2 linked regions of the Pyxidicoccus trucidator genome follow. Each later gene encodes a partner of the first gene's protein in a complex. Links are inferred from orthologs where the notes say so. Each region holds a gene or a part of one and is shown on either strand. Other genes may lie near its edges. The genes, in order: mfd and uvrA.

Region 1 (7,402 bases):
GCGTCCGACACGGGAAGCGCCTGGACGAGGATGTCCCGCGCCTGGAAGCCCTGTCCCAGCAGCATCGCCTTGAGCGCACCGAGGCGGCTGGTGCGCGTGGTGAGCACCAGCCGCGGGCCCTCATCCCTGTTGCGAGGGGGAGCGTCGCTCAGGGTCCGCACCAGGGCGTGGGTCTCCCGAGCCGGGCGCTGGTCCACCTCCTCCACGAAGAGGGCCTCCTGGTTGCCGAAGTAGGGCTTGAGCAGCTCGGGGAGGACAGGCACGTCCTCCCGTAGGAACCGGAGGGGCGCTCGCGAAGCGGCGTAATCGAGGGCAATGCGCTTCAGTTCTGGCCCTGGCGGCCCATGGAACACCAGGACCTCCTCTTTGCCGCGATGGGGGACGAGCTCGTCGACGCGCACGGGCTCGAACCGGGGGACGCCGTGGAGCACCCTGAACCGCTGTCCCTCCAGCAGCAACCCTCCCAGCGTGTTCTGCTCCCACGCGCGGACCGCGCGGACGAGCTCCTGGAGGAGCTCCTCCGGTGAGTCGACGAACTCGGTGATGCCCCGCTCGGCGAGGAGCCGCTCCTCGAACCTGCTCCGGCTCCTCCCTCTCAGCGCGAACATGAGGCAGGTGCCTCCCGCCGCCTCCGCGCGGTCGTACTCCTGTTCGAGGGACGGGACGTCCCCCACCACTCCAACCAGGATCACCGGGCCGTCGCGCTGGCTCCAGCGGTTCGTCTGGAGGTCCTCGGGCCTGGCGTCCTCCAGTCGCTCGAAGCGGTAGCCGGGCAGCGCGAGGGCTCCTTCCAGCACGGTCAGCAGCCGCGCGGAGAGCCCGCTCGCGTCGTCATTGCCCATTCCGCCCAGCACGACGGTCCGGGACGGAATCCTGTTCGCTGGAGGCGCGACCGCCATGGACACTCCTGTGTGCACCTGCGCCGAGCCTATCAAGGCGCGGAACCGGGCCGCCTGCTCCCGACGGAGGGGTCGGAGGGCGCAGCGCTCCACGTGTGTGGGGCTGGCACTGCCCGGCGGAGTGACGCGTGCACTTCTGCGTCCGGCCCGGTGCCCTGTTAAGAGAGCGCCACTTCCTTTCTGGACCCGCCATGAGCTCCACCCCCTCGACTTCCCGCAGCGTCCTCTTCCTCTTGTCCAGCTCCCGCGTGGGCGGCAACGCGGAGCAGCTCGCCCGCCGCGCCGCCGAGGCGCTCCCGTCCGGCACGGCGGTGGAGTGGCTTCGCCTGGAGGAGCACCTGCGTGAGCCCTTCCGTGACTTGCGCCACGCGCCGGGCAGCAGCTACCCGAAGCCCGTCCCGGAGCTGCTCGCGCTGGCAGAGCGCACGCTGGCGGCGGACGAGCTGGTCATCGTCTCGCCCATCTACTGGTACCACCTGTCCTCCACGGCGCAGCACTACTTCGAGCACTGGTCCTGGTGGCTGCGCCTGCCCGAGCTGCGCTTCCGCGAGCGCATGCAGGGCAAGGTGCTGTCGCTTGTCACCGCGCACTCCTCCGAGGAGGACGACGGCGTGGCGCAGCCGCCCATCCAGAGCCTGCAACTGACGGCGGGCTACATGAGCCTGCGCTGGCGGGGTGCGCTCATCGGCCATGGCTCCGCGCCGGGGCAGGTGCTCACCGACACGCGCGCGCTCGAAGCGGCCCGCGAGTTCCTGGTGCGGCCGGTGGCGGCGGAGCCCCAGGCCGCCTGAGCCTGTTACCTGGGGCCGCTGCGAGGCCGCTGCTCCTGAAATGAAAGAGGCCCGGAACCCTCAGGTCCCGGGCCTCTTCTCTTTCACGACCGTGCCTGCCCGCCGCGCTACGCCTGCGGCAGCGCGCAGTGGCTCAAGTCGCGGAGCACCTTCTTCGCCTCGGCGATGAGGTCATGCCCGCTGGCGCCCTGGGGCACGCGGGCAATGAGCTTCATGTCCGGGGTGAGCCGGTAGACGCCCTTCGAGCGCTGCACCAGCCCCGCCACCTTCGCGCCGTCCAGCAGCGCGTCCGCGCCCAGCGTCACCACCAGCCGGCCGGTGCCCACCTCCAGCGCGCGCAGCCGCAAGTCGCGCATGTCGATTTTCAGCAGCGTCAGCTCGGACAGCGAGTCCACCTCGTCCGGCGCCTCGCCGTAGCGGTCCACCAGCTCCGCGCGCAGGTCCGTCACCTCGTCCGGGTGGCTGGCCTGGCTGAAGCGCTTGTAGAAGAGCAGCCGCTGGTGCACGTCGCTCACGTAGTCGTCCGGGATGAGCGCCGGCATGGGCAGCGTCACGTCCGGCTCCACCTGCACGCGAGGCGGCTGGCCCTGCATCTCCGCCACGGCCTCTTCCAGCAGCTGCGCGTACATGTCGAAGCCAATCTCGGCGATGGCCCCCGACTGCTTGTCGCCCAGCAGGTTGCCCGCGCCGCGAATCTCCAAATCGTGCGAGGCGATGGAGAAGCCCGCGCCCAGCTCGGTGAAGTTCTGGAGCACCTCCAGGCGCCGCTGCGCGTCCTTCGTCACCGCCCGCCGTGACGGCACCAGCAGGTACGCGTACGCGCGCTCCTTGCTGCGGCCCACGCGTCCACGGAGCTGGTAGAGCTGCGCCAGGCCGAACTGGTCCGCCCGGTTCACAATCATCGTGTTGGCGCTCGAGATGTCGATGCCGCTCTCGATGATGGACGTGCACAGGAGCACCTGGTGCTTGCGCTCGGTGAAGGCCAGCATGACCTTCTCCAGCTGGCCCTCGCCCATCTGCCCGTGCGCCACGCCGATGCTGAGCTGGGGCACCAGCGTCTTCAGCTGCTGCTCAATGGACGGGAGCGACTCCACGCGGTTGTGGACGAAGAACACCTGCCCGCCGCGCGCCACCTCGCGCTCGATGGCCTCCTTGATGACGGCGTCGTCGTGCTTCATCACGAAGGTGCGGATGGCGCGGCGGTCCTCGGGCGGCGTGGCGATGATGCTCATGTCGCGCACGCCGGACATGCTCATGTGCAGCGTGCGGGGGATGGGCGTCGCCGTCAGCGTCAGCACGTCAATCTGGGAGCGCCACTTCTTGAGCGACTCCTTCTGCTTCACGCCGAAGCGCTGCTCCTCGTCGACAATCATCAGGCCCAGTTCCTTGAAGGCCACGTCGCCGCCCAGCAGCTTGTGCGTGCCGATGAGGATGTCGACCTTGCCCTCCTTGGCCCGCTTGAGGATTTCGCGCACCTCCGGCGCCTTCTTCATGCCGGAGATGACCTCCACCGTGACGGGGTAGTCCTTGAAGCGCTTCTTGAAGGACAGGAAGTGCTGCTGCGCCAGCACCGTGGTGGGCACCAGCACCGCCACCTGCTTGCGGTCCAGCGCGGCCTTGAAGGCAGCGCGCATGGCCACCTCCGTCTTGCCATAGCCCACGTCGCCACAGACGAGCCGGTCCATCGGCTGGGGCTTCTGCATGTCCGCCAGCACGTCCTCAATCGCCTTGGCCTGGTCCGGCGTCTCCTCGAACTCGAAGTCCGCCTCGAACTGGGCGAAGTACCGGTCCGGCGCGCTGAAGGCATGGCCCGGGTGCGCCTTGCGCGCGGCGGCAATCTGCAACAGCTCCGCCGCCATCTTGAGCAGCTGCTCCTTGACGCGCTTCTTCGTCTTCTCCCAGCTCGTGGTGCCCAGCTTGTCCAGCTGCACCGTGTCCGGGTCGCCGCCGGAGAACTTCTGGATGAGCCGCATGCGGCCCACCGGCAGGTAGATTTTGTCCCGGCCCGCGTACTCCAGGACGAGGAAGTCCCCGGGCACGCCGTTGACCTCCATCTTCGTCAGGCCCGCGTAGCGGCCGATGCCGAAGTCGGTGTGGACGATGAGGTCGCCTTCCTTCAGGTCTCCGAAGCCCGAGGCGAACGCGTCCAGCTTCTTGCTGCGCTTGGGCCGCCTTCGCGCGCGGACGCCGAAAATCTCCTCGTCCGCCAGCACCGCCAGCCCGCCCGCGCCGTCCACGAAGCCGTGGCTCACCTCGCCGGTGAAGAGGTGGGCCCAGATGGACGGCTCGTACAGCTTCGACGCGTCCGCCAGCGGCTCCGTGTGCACCTTCACGATGACGCTGCGGTCCTGCAACAGCCGCTTGAGCCGGTCCGCCTGGCTCAGCGTGCCGCACGCCACCGCGCACGCCACACCCATGTCCCGCCACCGTTGCAGGCGCTCCACCAGCGGGCTGAGGGCGCCCTCCTCGCCATGGTGCGCGAGAATCGCCTCGCGCAAATCCTGGGTGCCGCCGAAGCTGAAGAGCACCGGGGGCCGCTCCTGCTGTGCCAGCGACAGGCCGCCGCCCTCCACCACGCGGAAGGCGCCCAGCCGCTCCGTCACCGCGTCGCGCGTGAGGAAGTGCTCCAGGGGCGGGGACACCAGGTCCTGCCGTTCCTCCGCCGCCGTGAAGGAGCGCTCCAGCTCCGACCACAGCTCGTCGGCCGCGCGGTCCGCGCCCAGCGGGTCGTCCAGGTAGAAGACGGGCGCCTCCTGCCCCCACGTGCGCAGGAAGTCGAACACCGTGGCGAGGCCGCCCTCGAAGAGGCCGGGCAGCAAGCCCTCGATTCCGAAGCCGGGCAGCCCCTCGCGCAGCGCCTCCAGCCGCTCGCGCAGCTGAATGGTGGGCAGGTTGATGCGGTCCGCCACCGCGCGGGCCGCGGCCTCCGCGCGCGGGCGCGTCTGGTCCGTGAGGAGCACCTCGCGCGCCGGCACGAGCATGACCTCCTTCAGCGAGTCCACCGTGCGCTGCGACTGCGGGTCGAAGGCGCGGATGGAGTCGATGGTGTCGCCGAAGAACTCCAGGCGCACCGGCTTGTCGTAGAGCGGGCTGAAGACGTCCAGCAGGCCGCCGCGCACGGAGAACGTCCCCACGTCCTCCACCAGCGGGCTGTTCCGGTAGCCCATGCGCGCCAGCTTCAGCGCCAGCGAGTCGCGGTCGAAGTCCTGCCCCACCACCACCCGCTCGGACAGCGACGTCATCATGTCCAGCGGCAGCACGCGGCGGTACAGCGCGCGCACGGACAGCACCACCGCGGGAAAGCGCGTGCCCTGGCCCAGGTGGAAGAGGGCGCCCAGCCGCTCGGTGACGGTGCGCGCGTCGGGCGAAAGCTCGTCGTACGGCAGCATCTCGTCCGCGGGCAGCCGCAGCACGCGCGGCTCCAGCAGGCTGCCGGTGCCTCCCAGGAAGAAGGACAGGTCGGCGGCCAGGGCATCGGCTGCCTCCTCGTCCACCGCCACGCAGACCAGCGGCGCCTGCGTCGCCAGGTGCAGACGGGCGAGCACGTGGCCGCGCGCCGCGCCCTTCAGCCCCTGCGTCCGCGCACGGCGGCCGGGCTGCAGTGCGTCCAGCAGTTGCGCGAGAGGGTCGCCTGCCACCGGAGGCATGCCGCCGTGCGGCGCCGCCTCGCCATCCAGCCTCTGAGTGAAGGGAGTGTCCATGAGTGGACCCTGAGGGCCCCGGGGTAATTAGGGGCCCGCCGTGGCCAAATCAACGACAGAGCGCGCCGCCTGTCGTGTTGTCAGGGGGTACATCGCCCCCCAGGTTCGCTCCGGCACGCTTCGGCCACCCCGGGGGCCGGTTGTCCCCCTGCCCACCCCCAGGCGAGGCTTCACCCAACGGCATCGCTGGGGGGTGCCACGCCACATGCAATCGGGTCGTGGGAGCAACAAGCGCTCGGGGAGTGGGGGAGACCTGCCGCCGTCCGAGGCAGTCGTCGTGCTGCGCAGCGTCCGCTCCGCGGTGGGAGGCATCCTCGACTTCGAGTGTGTCTCCGCGAACGCGCACGCGGAGCGCTGGCTGGGCCGCGAGGAGCGTCCGCTGGTGCGCCAGCGGCTGCTGGACGAGGCGCCGTGGGCGGGGGAGTGCGGCCTGTTCGCCGTGTGCGTCCGGGTGGCCGTGCGCCGCGAGCCCGAGGTGGCGCGCCTGTCCCGCCAGTCCCCCGTGGGCACCGTGTGGCTGCTGGCGCGCGTGTCCCCCTGGGAGGACGGCGTCGTCCTCTTCCTGGAGGACCTCACCGAGCGCATGGCCGCCCAGGAGGCCCTGCGGAGGGACCATGACCTGCTGCACGCCGTCATCGAGAGCGCCACGGACGCCATCTACGTGAAGGACTTGCACGGGTGCTACGTGCTCATCAACCCCGCCACCGCGCGCGCCTTCAACCGCGAGCCCCACGAAATCCTCGGGCGCTCGGACGCGGAGCTGCTGGGCCCCGACAACGCCAGGCCCACGCTGGAGCATGACCGCGCGGTGGCGGAGTCCGGGCAGACGGCCACCTACGAGGACTCCGAGGGCGGCCCCGGCACCGACTGCATCTGGCAGACGACGAAGGGCGTGCTGCGCCGGGGCGACGGCACCGTCTACGCCCTCTTCGGTATCAGCCGGGACGTCACCGCGCGGCGCCGGCTGGAGCTGGAGCGCGAGCAGGAGGCGCGCTTCCAGGAGCGCTTCATCGGCGTGCTCGGGCACGATTTGGGCAACCCGCTGGCCGCGGTGCGCCTGTCCGCCGCGGCCCTGCTCGCCAGGGACACGCTGACGCCGGACGTGCGGCGCGGGGTGGAGCGCATCGACGGGAGCGCCGGGCGCATGGCCCGGCTGGTGAAGCAGCTGCTGGACTTCACCCGGGCGCGCATGGCCGGGGGCATTCCCCTGCGCCCGCGCGAGGTGTGCATGGAGGAGGTGTGCCGCCGCATCATCTCCGAGCTGGAGCCCGCCCACCCGGAGCGCGGCGTCTGCCTGGAGGTGCAGGGCGACTCGACGGGCGTCTGGGACGAGGAGCGGCTGGGACAGGTGCTGTCCAACCTGCTCGGCAACGCCCTGCAGCACAGCCCTCAAGGCACGCAGGTGAGGGTGCGGCTGGCCGCCGCCGACGGCCACTTCCAGCGGGTGGAGGTGCACAACGGAGGGCCGCCCATTCCGGACTCGCTGCGCACGCGCCTCTTCGCGCCCTTCCACCGCGCGACGCTGGAGCCGGGCCAGCCGAAGCCCCAGCACCACGGGCTGGGCCTGGGGCTCTACATCGTCTCGCAGATTGTCACCGCCCACGGGGGCTGGGTGGACGTGGCGTCGTCGGTGGACGCCGGCACCTGCTTCGCGGTGACGCTGCCCCGCGTGGCCCGGCCGCCGCCAGGGCCCCGCTAGCGGGCGCCGAACCGGAGGCCCGCGCTCACGCGGAGGACGTCTTCCAGGGCGCCCGGGTCCACCAGCTCCAGGGCGGCATGCTGGGACAGGCCGGAGTAGCGGGCGCGGTACTCCTCCTCGTCCTCCTCGTCGTCCTTGCCGCCCTTCTTGTCGTCATCCCCGCCGCCCTTGCCGTCGTCCTTCTTGCCCAGCAGCGACAGGGGCTCCGGCCGGGACAGGCCCTTTTCAATGCGCACGGACGACACGGCGTCCGCGCGCAGCGACGTGAAGAGGCTGGCCATGGATGCGCAGAACACGAGGGCGACGGTGAGG
Region 2 (6,759 bases), on another replicon or contig:
CTCTCCTATTGCTACAACTACGCCGGGCTGCGCCGCTTCCACGTCGAGGCCGACCGCGAGCTGCCCGCGGGCACGCACCAGGTCCGCATGGAGTTCAAGTACGACGGCGGCGGCGTGGGCAGGGGCGGCGACGTCACGCTGCTCGTCGACGGGAAGCAGGTGGGCCGGGGGCGGGTGGAGGCGACGCTGGCCCACACCTTCTTCCTGGACGACACGGCCGACGTAGGGCTCGCGCTGGGCTCTCCCGTGGTGGAGGGCTTCCACGAAGGCGACCGCCGGTTCAACGGCCGCGTGCGGTGGGTGCGGCTCGAGAAGGGCCGGGAGACCTTCGAGCACCGCATCTCTCCGCTGGAGCAGCTCCGCGCGGTGCTGGCCCGGCAGTAGGGCCCGGCGGCAAGGCCGGTGCAGCCCCGGAGCACACCGCGCTCCGGGGCAGGGGACGGCCTACGCCGTCTTCGCCGTCACGCCGGCCTGGGTGTGCTCGCCGGTGGGGACGGGGGGCGCCGCCTGGAAGTAGTCGCGCACCTGGAACTTGCGCGCCACCAGCCACAGCATCAGCCCCGCCAGCAGCGCCAGGCTGCCGTAGAAGAAGAACTGGCTCGGGCCCTTGAAGTAGTCGATGCGCGCGATGAAGGCGACGAAGATGTTCGCGAGCGCCGTCGTCACCAGCCACAGCGACTGCACGACGCTCTTCATCTCTCGCGGCGCCTGCGTGTACGCGAACTCCAGGCCCGTGGTGGACACGAGGATTTCCGCCACCGTCAGCACCGCGTAGGGCAGCACCATCCACGCGATGTTGAGCACTTCCTTGTTGTCCATGCGCTGCTGGAAGAAGCCGGCGATGACGTAGGAGGCCGCGCACAGCACCATGCCCAGCGGCATGCGGCGCAGCGGGGTGAACTCCCAGCCCAGGCGCTTGAACAGCGGGTACACGCCAATCGTCAGCAGGGGGATGAGAATCATCACCAGGCCGGGATTGATGAGCTGAATCTGGCTCGGCTGGAAGGTGAAGGGCCCCACCACCGGGTCCATGGCCTTGGCCTGGAGCACCAGCGTGGACGCCTTCTGGTCGAAAATCATCCAGAAGAACATCACCGGGATGAAGAGCACCACCAGGCGGAGCACGGCCTTCGCGCCGTCGATGGCCGCCTCGGGGTGCTCGGTCCGCGCGGTGTCCAGCCAGTGGCTCCCCTTCGTGCGCTCGCCCTTCGGCTTCAGCGCGGCCAGGACCACCTTGAAGAACGAGTGCGGGTTCTTCCCGGTGGGCGGCACCATGACGTAGTGCTTGCGGCCCGCCCAGTAGATGGCCGTGGCGATGAACATCAGGATGCCGGGGATGCCGAAGGCCACCGACGGCCCGTACTTCGCCAGCACCGCGGGGATGAACAGCGCCGCGAAGAACGAGCCGAGGTTGATGCTCCAGTAGAAGATGGAGAAGATTTTGTTCACGAGGTGCTTGTTCGACTCGTTGAACTGGTCTCCCACCATCGCCGCGACGCAGGGCTTGATTCCACCCGAGCCCATCGCGATGAGCAGCAGGCCGAAGTAGAAGCCCAGCGGCACGTCCTCGAAGAACGCCAGGCACGCGTGGCCCACGCAGTACACGAGGCTCAGCCAGAGGATGACCTTGAACTTGCCGAACATCCGGTCGGCGAGCCACCCGCCCACCAGCGGGAACCAGTACACGCCGAACATGAAGAGGTGGAAGTAGCTCTTCGCGATGGCGTTGCGCTCGTCGCCTCCGCCCGCGTCCATGGACTGCTTGAGCAGGTAGTCCGCCAGGAACACGGTCAGGATGCCGCGCATCCCGTAGAAGCTGAACCGCTCACAGGCCTCCTGGCCGATGATGAACGGGATTTGCGGTGGAAACTTGTTGCTCTGCGCAGCGGCTGTCTGGGCCATGCGACGGGGTGCTCCCTCGTGGCGAAAGGTGGGGGCTCCAAGAAAACGAGAAGCGAACCCTACCCAACCGCACGTCGGGACTCCACCTACCGCTGCGCCGTGGGGTGCCGTGCCCTCTGGGACTGTCCCCCTCCAGGGAGGAGGGGAGGCCCTCCCGCCCGGCCGAAGCCCGCCCCGGTGCCGCCTGGCCGCACCCGCACCGGAATTCTCGCGCGTGTCTGGGCGCCCCATTCCGGTGGGAATGCGTCTTTATCAATACACATTAATCAGTTGACGCGCGTTTGACAGGAATTGTGGCCTCCCTATCATGTGTCACGCGGTACGTCTCACTTCGCGACCCACACCCCTCCCGTGACACCATTCCTCCAAGGTGGACGGGGGGTTGGGGGTGAATGAAGGCACCCCCGCCCCCCGCTCCATTGTCACGGGACGGAGTGTCGCGAGCGTCAGCCCGCCACTTCCCGCAGGGCGGGGCCGTCCACGCGCTGGCCCACGCGGGCGCGCCGCGCCTTGGACAGCACGTGCGCCAGGTAGCGGCCGGTGTGGCTGCCCTCCACGCGGGCGACCTGCTCGGGTGTGCCGGTGGCCAGAATCAGGCCGCCGCCCGCGCCGCCCTCGGGGCCGAGGTCAATCACCCAGTCCGCGCTCTTGATGACGTCCAGGTTGTGCTCGATGACGAGCACGCTGTTGCCCGCCTCCACCAGCCGGTTGAGCACCGACAGCAGCTTGCGGATGTCCTCGAAGTGCAGGCCGGTGGTGGGCTCGTCCAGGATGTAGAGGGTGCGGCCGGTGGCCACGCGGGCCAACTCGCGCGCCAGTTTGATGCGCTGGGCCTCGCCGCCGGACAGGGTGGGGGAGGGCTGGCCCAGGCGGATGTAGCTCAGACCCACGTCGTGCAGCGTCTGGAGCACGCGCATGATGTCGCGGTGCGCGCCGAAGTGCTCCATCGCCTCGCGCACGCTCAAGTCCAGCACCTCGGCGATGTTCTTCCCCTTGTAGCGCACGCGCAGGGTGGCCTCGTTGAAGCGCTTGCCGGCGCAGCTCTCGCAGGGCACGTACACGTCCGCGAGGAAGTGCATCTCCACCAGCTTCACGCCGTCGCCCTCGCACGACTCGCAGCGCCCGCCCTTGATGTTGAAGCTGAAGCGGCCCGGCCCGTAGCCGAAGGCGCGCGCCTCGGGCGTCATCGCGAACACGTCGCGGATGTTGTCGAACAGCTTGGTGTACGTGGCGGGGTTGCTGCGCGGGGTGCGGCCGATGGGGCGCTGGTCGATGTCGATGACCTTGTCCAGGTGCTCGAAGCCCTGAATCGACTTGTGCTTGCCGGGCGTCTCGCGGCTCTCGTAGAGGTGCCGCGCCAGGGCAGGGAAGAGGATGTCGTTGATGAGCGTGGACTTGCCCGCGCCGGACACGCCGGTAATCGCGCTGAAGACGCCGAGCGGAATCTCCGCGTCCACGTTCCTCAGGTTGTTCTCCTGCGCCCCCTGGATGACGATTTTGCGCTTGGGGTCCAGCTTGCGGCGCTGCTCCGGAATCTCGATTTCCTTGCGCCCGGAGAGGTACGCGCCCGTCTCGCTGGCCACGTTCTCCATCACCTGCGCCGGCGTGCCCTGCGCCACCACCTGGCCGCCCAGCTCGCCCGCGCCGGGGCCGAAGTCCACCAGCCAGTCCGCCTCCTCCATCGTCTCCTCGTCGTGCTCCACCACGAGGACGGAGTTGCCCAAGTCCCGCAGGCGCTTGAGCGTGGTCAGCAGCTTGCCGTTGTCACGCTGGTGCAGGCCGATGGAGGGCTCGTCGAGGATGTAGATGACGCCGGTCAGCTCGCTGCCCATCTGCGACGCCAGCCGGATGCGCTGGCTCTCTCCGCCGGACAGCGTGGACGCGGTGCGGTCCAACATCAGGTAGCCCAGCCCCACGTCCACCAGGAAGGACAGGCGGCTGCGAATCTCCTTCAGGAGCTCGGTGGCAATCTTCCGCTCGTGCGCCGTCAGCCCCATCTCCCCCAGGAAGCCCAGCGCGTCGGAGATGGTCAGCCGGCTCAGCTGCACAATCGTGTGACCGTGGACCTTCACCGCGCGGCTCTCCGGCTTCAGGCGCTCGCCCTTGCAGGAGGGGCAGGGCTTGTCGCTGAAGTACTTCTGCAGCTCGGTGCGGCGCGCCTCGGAGGTGGTCGTCTTGAAGTTGCGCATCAACCGCTCGACCAGGCCCTCCCACTCCATCTTGTACTGGCCGCCCTCGCCCCACTCGACGGTGAAGCTCTTGCCGTGGGAGCCGTACATCAGCGTCTCCCGCTCGCGCTTGGACAGCTTCGCGTAGGGCACGTCCAAATCAATCTTGAACGCCTTGGCCAGGCTCTCCACGAAGTCCGCCGTCCAGCCCTCGCCGCGATTCATGCCGCTGGCCCAGGGCTCAATGGCGCCGTCGCGGATGGTGCGGGACGGGTCCGGGACGATGAGGTCCGGGTCCATCTCCGGCTTGGTGCCCAGGCCGTTGCAGTCCGTGCACATGCCCAGCGGGTTGTTGAAGGAGAAGGACGCGGGCGTCAGCTCGCCGAAGGACAGGCCGCAGGTGGGGCACGCGTTGAGCTCGGACATGACGCGGTCCGAGGCGGGGGTGCCCTTCTCGTCGGTGACGATGAGGGTGCCCTTGCCCTCGCGCAGCGCCGTCTCCACCGAGTCGGTGAGGCGCGTCTTCAAGTCGGGCTTGAGCACCAGCCGGTCGATGACGAGCGCGATGTCGTGCTTGGACTTCTTGTCCAGCTCGATGCGCTCCTCCAGGCTCTTCAGCACCCCGTCGATGCGCGCGCGGGAGAAGCCGCGCTTCTGCGCCTCGGCCAGCAGTTCCTTGTGCTCGCCCTTGCGGTTGGTGACGAGGGGCGCCAGGACTTGCAGCTTGGTGCCGGCGGGGGACTTGAGGATTTCCTCCACAATCTGCTGCGCGCTCTGCTTGCCCACCTTGCGCCCGCAGTTGGGGCAGTGCTGCACGCCGATGGAGGCGTAGAGCACGCGCAGGTAGTCATGCACCTCGGTGACGGTGCCCACCGTCGAGCGGGGGTTGTTGCTGGCCGCCTTCTGCTCGATGGAGATGGTGGGCGACAGTCCCCGGATGGTGTCGTACTTCGGCTTCTCCATCTGCCCCAGGAATTGCCGGGCATAGGCGGAGAGGCTCTCCACGTAGCGACGCTGGCCTTCCGCGTAGAGCGTATCGAAGGCGAGCGAGCTCTTGCCGGACCCTGACACCCCCGTGAAGACGACGAGCTTCTTCTTGGGGATGTCCAGGGAGACGTTCTTGAGGTTGTGCTCCTTGGCGCCTCGGAGGGAGATGACGTCGGGCTCGGACATGATGGGCGGCCGTTTACCACTGAATGGGTGTTCCGGTGCGTGGAAACTCGCACGGGTGGAGTGAATGACGCTCAACGCGCCGGGTTTCAACGCTCATCCCACATGTGGCAGGTGGGCGGCCGGGCGGGCAGGGCGGGGCTGGCGGGGGAGGCGTTTCCCTGTAGGGTGCGCGGCGTCCATGAACCGCTGGGTCCTTCCGGAGCGCTACCGCGGTGTCCCGCTGCTCATCTTCTCGAGCTTCCTCTTCTCGGTGATGGCGCTGTGCACCCGCCTGCTGGCGGGCCGCCTGTCCCCCGGGCAGGTGGCGTCCGGCCGCTTCGTCATCGGGCTGCTGTTCCTGGCCGTCTACTTCCCCGTGCTGGGACGCCGGCCGCGCTACGGACGCCTGTCGCTGTGGGCGCTGCGCGGCATCTTCGGCGGCGCGGCCGTCTACCTGTACTTCGTCGCCATCGACCGGATGACGGTGGGGCCGGCGGTGCTCCTCAATGCGTGCTGGCCCATCTACGCGGCCATCATCGGCTGGCTCTTCCTGCGCGAGCGCGTCACCGGGCCGCTGCTGGCCGGGCTGGCGCTCACCACGCTGGGCGCGGGCCTGGTGATGTGGAGCACCATGGACGGGGGCGCCTCGCTGGAGATGGGCCTGGGCGCGTGGGCGGGCATGGGCTCCGCGGTGCTGGGCGGCGCGGCGGTGGTGGTGGTGCGGGCGCTGCGGCACGACACGGACTCGGCCACCGTCTTCCTCTCCTTCTGTCTCTTCGGCCTCCTCTTCAGCCTGCCCTTCGCGGTGCAGGACTGGCGGCCGCTGGGGTGGGACGTGGTGCTGCCGCTGCTGGGCGTGGGCCTGACGTCCGTGGTGGCGCAGATGACCTTCACGTATGCCTTTGGCTACGTCACCGCCGCGGCGGGGGGCGTGGCCACCCAGCTCACGCCCGCCTTCTCGTGGGTGATGGGCGCGCTGCTGCTGGGCGAGGCCGTGTCGCCGCTGGCCGTCACCGGCGCGCTGGTGTGCGTGGGCGGCGTGCTGTGGGGCACCGGCGTGGTGGGGCGGCTGTTGGCCCCCGCGTCGCGCCCCGCCGCCTGAGCACCGGAGTCCCTGAGCCCAGCGCGCCGGAGCTTCGGAGCTCCAGCGCCTTTTGGGGCTCGGTGAAGCTGGCTGCCCCACCCGGTCGTCCAGGGTGTCCGTGTGTTACCCGCGCTTACTGAAGGAATTTCAGTCCTTCGGGGTGAATGGGAAATGTCGTTCCACACGCGGTGCGACGCCTTTCCCAGGGAGGCCAGAGGTTTGCCGCGTCGGCCTTCCGACGTCTTCGCCCCGGGAATCGCGGGCACCCGGGTTGCAGAGGGCCCACCCCCGGAGCCGTGGATCAGCGCGGCGACGGATTCGAAGTCCCAGGGCGTGGTGGGAGGTCGTTATGCGAAGGGCGCTGTGGGTGGCGTGGGTGGCGGCGGCGTTGGTGATGGGCGTGGCGTGTGAGCGGCCGTCTTCCCAGAAGGCGAAGAGCGCCTTCGTGGTCCG

The links.
Region 2: the proteins of mfd (region 1) and uvrA are in contact, whole or in part, in a crystal structure (PDB 4DFC), measured with the Escherichia coli proteins. The link is inferred for Pyxidicoccus trucidator from one-to-one orthologs.

Annotation. Positions count from the first base shown.
Region 1 is NZ_JAAIXZ010000001.1:1,048,025-1,055,426, reverse strand. What follows is about bases 1,598-5,729. They hold mfd (transcription-repair coupling factor), read right to left. Parts: upstream 5,392-5,729; coding sequence 1,798-5,391; downstream 1,598-1,797. Other genes in these bases: G4D85_RS04430 (PAS domain-containing sensor histidine kinase), read left to right, coding at 5,597-5,729; G4D85_RS04440 (flavodoxin family protein), read left to right, coding at 1,598-1,690. Also shown: G4D85_RS04445 (hypothetical protein), read right to left, coding at 1-899; more of G4D85_RS04440, read left to right, coding at 1,091-1,597; more of G4D85_RS04430, read left to right, coding at 5,730-7,090; G4D85_RS04425 (hypothetical protein), read right to left, coding at 7,087-7,402. UniProt on the Escherichia coli protein: Couples transcription and DNA repair by recognizing RNA polymerase (RNAP) stalled at DNA lesions. Mediates ATP-dependent release of RNAP and its truncated transcript from the DNA, and recruitment of nucleotide excision repair machinery to the damaged site.
Region 2 is NZ_JAAIXZ010000011.1:309,474-316,232, reverse strand. The notes cover bases 2,149-5,637. They hold uvrA (excinuclease ABC subunit UvrA), read right to left. Parts: upstream 5,244-5,637; coding sequence 2,349-5,243; downstream 2,149-2,348. Other genes in these bases: G4D85_RS29335 (DMT family transporter), read left to right, coding at 5,422-5,637. In the rest of the region: G4D85_RS29350 (arylsulfatase), read left to right, coding at 1-384; G4D85_RS29345 (POT family MFS transporter), read right to left, coding at 445-1,902; more of G4D85_RS29335, read left to right, coding at 5,638-6,324; G4D85_RS29330 (choice-of-anchor D domain-containing protein), read left to right, coding at 6,656-6,759. UniProt on the Escherichia coli protein: The UvrABC repair system catalyzes the recognition and processing of DNA lesions. UvrA is an ATPase and a DNA-binding protein. A damage recognition complex composed of 2 UvrA and 2 UvrB subunits scans DNA for abnormalities.